Regions from separate parts of the Paenisporosarcina sp. P5_A11 genome, predicted to be linked through region 1. Evidence: a T-box and tRNA genes for the amino acid it is inferred to sense, from the RefSeq annotation. Region 1 holds a T-box; the other holds one or more tRNA genes.

Region 1 (3,184 bases):
GATTTAGCTCGATTAACCTCACTAAAAGAACGATTAAGTGAAGAAAATGTGCCTGTAACGGAACCAATTGTTGAGGATGAAAAAGCGAATGAAGATGAAGGGCCAGTGTCGTTGACTGCTAGCAATCATTTGAACATTCACCCGTTGGTAGGCATGAATGGAACAACACCTTATGATTTTTTAGAAGAAATCGCTAAATGAATAGATTGGACAAAAACACACGTTTATTTACATGTCATGTATTCAAACGTGTGTTTTTATTTTAGAGATTTTGGTCGATAAAGGAAATGAAAGGGGTCTACTATGATAAAAGCAGTTATTTTCGATTTTGATGGACTAATTATTGATACAGAGACTGTGTGGTACGAAGCGTTTAGGGAAGCCTTGTACCAATTTGAAGTGGACTTGACCATTGAACAATTTGCGTTAGTTATTGGCACAGATGATGCGGTATTGGATAAATATATTTTGGACAATATAAAAGAGTCTTCAACAATTTCTGAGATTAAAGAATTGGCATCGAAACTATTTCACGAAAAGATTGGTCAGCCTATTTTAAGAGAAGGTKTGTTAGATTATTTAATCACAGCCAAAGAAGCGGGTATTAAAATAGGTTTGGCTTCTAGTTCAAAAAGGAATTGGGTAGAAAAATTCTTGATGCAACTTCACATCCTTCCTTATTTTGAGGTTATCAAAACAAGGGACGATGTAACGACTGTTAAGCCAGATCCAGAACTATACCTGCAAGCCATTAAAGCGTTAGGTATGCAACCGGAAGAGGCAGTTGCTTTTGAAGACTCATTGAACGGGTTAAAGGCAGCTCGTGCGGCAGGTTTGAAATGTGTTATTTTCCCTAACCCGGTAACAACCAACTTAGCATTCGAAGATTTCAGTTTGAGGTTGTTTTCTATGGCAGAAAAACCTTTGGAGTTTATCCTTAAAGRGTTAAATAAATAGTTTTGTTGGAATAACGAAAGAAAACCGAGTAATTTCATATTCTTAACAAAAGAGAATTGACACACAGGCAATTATTTTTTATACTTCTAAACAAATGAATGAAAACGTTGATAGAGAAAGTACATCTTTGAAGCTTGTACAAGAAAAAGGTTCCTTGGCTGAAAGAACCTTCAAGTTTATGGATGGAAAGCTACTCTTGAGTGCAACTAATCACTGCCGTAAGCCGCGTTAAGGCATAATCGAGAGACAGCAGAGAACTTCTGCTGTAACTAGGGTGGTACCGCGAATTGAAGCCTTCGTCCCTTTTTTAGGGATGAGGGCTTTTTCTGTAAAAAATTATCTTTCTTTAAAGATAATTTATGTTTAGTTTCAAGCGATGGTGTCGAACTAAACGAACGCTTTACGCTTTTCTAACTTAAGGAGGAATTATTTATGAAAACAGCAGCACAAATTCGACGAATGTATTTAGACTTCTTTATTGAAAAAGGACATGCACTTGAACCAAGTGCGCCGCTTGTACCGATTAACGATAATTCTTTGCTTTGGATCAATAGTGGAGTCGCAACATTAAAAAAATATTTCGATGGGCGCGTGATTCCTGAAAATCCACGGATCACGAATGCTCAAAAATCTATTCGTACAAATGACATTGAAAATGTAGGGAAAACTGCTCGTCATCATACGTTTTTTGAGATGTTAGGAAACTTTTCGATTGGCGAATACTTCAAAAAAGAAGCAATTCATTGGGCGTGGGAATTTTTAACTGACAAAAAATGGATGGCTTTTGATCCAGAACTATTATCTATAACAGTCCATCCTGAAGACGAAGAAGCGTATGCAATTTGGCGAGATGAAATAGGGATTCCTGAAGAACGTATTATTCGTTTGGAAGGGAACTTCTGGGACATTGGCGAAGGTCCAAGTGGTCCAAACTCGGAAATTTTCTATGATCGAGGCGAGAGTTATGGCAATGACATAACGGATCCTGAAATGTATGCAGGTGGAGAAAATGACCGCTATTTAGAAATTTGGAACTTAGTGTTCTCTGAATTCAACCACAATCCGGATCACACATATACGCCACTTCCTAAGCAAAATATTGATACGGGAATGGGTCTTGAACGTATGACATGCGTCGTACAAAACGTACCTACGAACTTTGATACAGATTTATTTATGCCAATTATCAACCAAACACAAGAAGTCTCTGGTAAAGAATATGGTAACGGTAGTGAGGATGACCTTGCGTTTAAAATCATCGCAGATCATACACGCACTGTTGCTTTTGCTATAGGAGACGGAGCGCTTCCTTCCAATGAAGGTCGAGGATACGTGTTGCGTCGTTTATTACGTCGTGCTGTTCGTTTCGGTAAAAATTTAGGGATTGATCGTCCATTTATGTACACTTTAGTGCCGATTATTGGGGAAATAATGAAAGACTTTTACCCAGAAGTTAGTGCGAAACAAGCCTTTATTATGCGTGTTATTAAAAATGAAGAAGAGCGTTTCCATGAAACTTTACAAGATGGTCTTGGGATATTATCAAATGTCATTTCAACACAACAAGATGCAGGCTTAACTGTAATTCCAGGAAGCGACGCATTCCGTTTATACGATACGTATGGTTTCCCGGTAGAGTTAACTGAAGAATATGCAGAAGAAGCAGGAATGACAGTTGATCATGAAGGTTTTAAGAATTCGCTTGAAGCACAACGAACTCGTGCTAGATCTGCACGTAAAGATGTAGACTCTATGCAAGTACAGTCTGAAGTGCTAGGTAATATTAAAGAAACAAGTACTTTTATCGGCTACGACACAATCGTAAGTACTGCTAAAGTTTTAGTCATCGTAAAAGACGGAGAGCTTGTGGAACAAGCACAAGAAGGCGATGAAGTTAAAGTTATCCTAGATCAAACACCTTTCTATGCTGAGAGTGGTGGTCAAATTGCTGATCACGGTTGCATTGAAAACGACTTATTCAAAGCATTTGTCAAAGATGTTCAAAAAGCTCCGAATGGCCAAAATCTTCATACGATTATTATTGAGTCTGGAGAAATGACCGCTGGTGCAGAAGTAACGGCAAATGTGGATCAAATATTACGTAAATCAACAGTGAAAAATCATACTGCTACACATTTATTGCATCAAGCATTAAAAGACGTGTTAGGAACTCATGTAAATCAAGCTGGTTCGTATGTCGGTCCAGACCGTTTGCGATTTGACTTCT
Region 2 (3,184 bases), on a different contig from region 1:
GGTACATCATAAGCTTTAGCAATTTGTGCTGCCGCTGCACCCTCCATTTCTTCTACAGATGTTCCAAACTTAGTATGGAACCATTTAATTCTATCAACTTCATTATTCCAAACGTCTGCAGAACCTATAGTACCCTCGACAACTTTCCCCTTAGAGTATTTGTCTTTAACTGCATTAGCAGCTGTGAGTAACTCCTTATCACCCTCGTAGAAACGAGCTTTTTCAGCATCAGGATCTTCTCCTGCACTTCCTTCAGAAGCCATCAAATCCATAGGTTTCCATGTAGTTGGATCAATTCCTTCGTTTTCTCCCTTATCACCTGTTTTTAAAGCACCCAGGTTTGTCGTTCTTTTTCCTAAAACAATATCAAATACGTTTAAATTCGGATCATGTCCACCTGATGTTCCTTGATTGATTATTGCTACAGGGTTATATTTTTCAATCGCCACTGCTGTAGCTGCTGCTGTATTTTCCATTCCTTTACCTGTTTTTGCAACGATTACGGGGTAATCATCTAAAGTTCCTATGTAAAATACAAAATCCCCTGATTTTTCTTCTTTAACATTTTCTAGCTTTTGTGCAAATTTTTCCGCCTCTATTGGCATTGGACCTTGAATCATAATTGGTCTTTGATCATTTTCTTTAACAGTTTCATTTTTCGAAGTTGAATTACAACCTGCTAATACCGATACTAACAGTAAAGCAATAATTCCTAATAAAGCGTATTTTTTTAAGATATTGTTTTTCATTAAAAATCTCTCCTTAGTCCTAATATTCTCTCCGGCCGAACCATTCTTTATCTTTAAAACAATGTGATGATGATAGTTTCAAACTATTATTAAAACTGGTGAAATATATTTGAGAAAGACTATGGTCACTTTCCTTTCCGTTTTCCTCCTTGGTGTTTGAAGATTTTTTCCATAGCAAAAAGTCTAGAAAATAGAATGATTTCTACCTTCTAGACCTACGAAAGTTAAAGTAAAAATAATGAAGCAAAAATAAGCTAATGCTAAATCATAAAATGGTAGTGGCAAAAAAGCCAAACGACCGAATACTTTAACTCGTAGTCCAGTTCTTTCATTGGGAACTAGGTAGAAACGCTCAGACCATATTACCGAGCATATACGAGAATAATATTAAAATTATTATGTTGATAATATAACAAACTTATAAAAGACATTCAACAAAAAGGTGAATATTAAGTTCTAATTAACTAGTTAATGTTCGTCTTTTAGGATTAAATGGTAGGCAAATCCGAGATTTAATGAATAAAAATTCATTTTTCAATTAAAAAGCTTCGTTTTTTAGAGAAGTAACCTTTATATTAAACAAGGTCAAACGTTTGTGATATACGAATTCAATAAAAAAATAGCACTTCCCTATTCTGTAATCCAGAAATAGTGAAAATGCTAGTTATGCTTCACTCAAATTCGATTTTTATATAACATAAAATTTGATTGATTCAAGGTATGGAGCCGAGCAGAATCGAACTGCCGCCTACACAATGCCATTGTGTCATTCTCCCGTTAAACTACGGCCCCGTATTATTTGATGGAGTATATCTGGTTACACAGAAAACCTTCACACTGTATGCTTGATTCTTTTCCAGCTAATACCCCTTCATGAATATCTTTGGTACAATAAGTATTATATAGCAATATTAAGTGATGATTCAATAGGCGAGAGGGTGGCGAGATGCAAAAAGTACAACAACACGCAGAACGTGAGATCCTAGCACCAATATCTTTATGTGATTCAAAAGGAAATTTAAATCCTGCTGCCATCGGTTTTTCACGAAAACCGTTAATTGATAGTAATTTATCTGGTCATTTCATGCGTAAGAAAAAATGGAATTATTGGTGTGTTTACGGTGAAGACATTTTGTTCTCAGCCACCATACGCCATATAGATTATGCGACCATTTGCTGTGTCTATTTCTTAGATTATGAAACTCAGCGCTTTTTTGAAAAGACAGTCACTATTCCACTTGGACAACGAGTGCATATGCCCAATCAAGTTTTAGAAACCGTGAAGTTTTCAAATAATGAGATGAGTGTTCAACTTTTACATATGCAAAATGAAACTCATATGGCCGTAACGATTTCAAATTTTGATGGCGATTTGCTTCATGCTGATTTGCACATAGAACATCCTGAAGGCGACGATTCGCTGAATGTGGTGATTCCTTGGAATCGTCAATTATTTCAACATACAGCAAAACATCACACACTGCCGACACGAGGATTTGTAAAAATTGGAGACAAACGCTATTTATTTAATCCAGAAGAAAGCTACGCGATACTTGATTACGGTCGTGGTGTTTGGCCAAGAACCGCTTCTTGGCACTGGGCGATGGCTTCCCAACGTGTAGGACATAAGCGTATAGCTCTTAACTTCGGCGGGAAATGGACAGATGGTACAGGAATGACCGAAAATGCTGTTTTTGTTAATGGGAAAATGTCGAAAATCTCAGAAGATGTTATTTTCACCCATGATGAAACAGACTTCATGAAACCGTGGCATATTAAATCAAAGTTTTCTCAAGATGTGAATCTAACATTTACTCCGTTTTTCAAACGCGAATCAAAACTAAACGCTCGCCTCGTTAAGTCTAATGTGTATCAAATGGTTGGTTATTATAACGGTGTGGTTTATTTACAAGATGGCTCACGTCTTGCTATAACTCAATTACTAGGGAGTATAGAAGATCATAACGCAAAATGGTAACCAAGCAATGACACCCTACTTCTTATCGCTTTAAAATAAAAATCCTTATTTCCCTACTCGAAGGGAAATAAGGATTTTTTCAGTTAGTGATCAATGATAACTCAATCACGTTGAAAACATGGCTTACGTATGTACTAATTCTATAAATAGAACAAGTTTAGTTTCATTAATTTTTCATTAATAAATACATAATCAAGCGTAACTTATAATAAAATATACACTTGTAAATATTTCCTAGCTGTTCCATTTACGTGTCGTTAAACTATGATATATTTACTAGTAATAGAATGTTGTAGGAGGATTAAGTACTATGAAAAAAATCGGGTTTTTATTAATGACTTTACTTTGTTTTTTGCTGCCCGCTTCGCTTTCTGAAGCAGAAGAAATAAAGGTAACACCTGAGATTTCAAAATTTAACACGGACTCACGTTTTGATGAATCTAAGGAATTTGAAGTT

What was found. The T-box of region 1 lies ahead of alaS (alanine--tRNA ligase). A T-box ahead of a tRNA ligase gene usually reads a tRNA of that ligase, here a tRNA-Ala.
Region 2: it has a tRNA-Ala gene. The T-box ahead of alaS (alanine--tRNA ligase) is inferred to sense a tRNA for this amino acid. The anticodon was not compared.

What each region holds. Positions count from the first base shown of each region.
Region 1 covers NZ_JBFUKT010000165.1:3,877-7,060, forward strand. Annotated here, with positions in the region: gene recD2 (SF1B family DNA helicase RecD2) at 1-201, shown strand, start outside; gene AC1DOS_RS16315 (HAD family hydrolase) at 304-957, shown strand; T-box leader at 1,056-1,264, shown strand; partial or broken gene alaS (alanine--tRNA ligase) at 1,390-3,184, shown strand, end outside.
Region 2 covers NZ_JBFUKT010000053.1:11,494-14,677, forward strand. Annotated here, with positions in the region: gene AC1DOS_RS09790 (5'-methylthioadenosine/S-adenosylhomocysteine nucleosidase) at 1-749, opposite strand, end outside; purine riboswitch at 1,045-1,148, opposite strand; tRNA gene AC1DOS_RS09795 (tRNA-Ala) at 1,471-1,541, opposite strand; gene AC1DOS_RS09800 (DUF2804 domain-containing protein) at 1,696-2,727, shown strand; gene AC1DOS_RS09805 (S8 family serine peptidase) at 3,038-3,184, shown strand, end outside.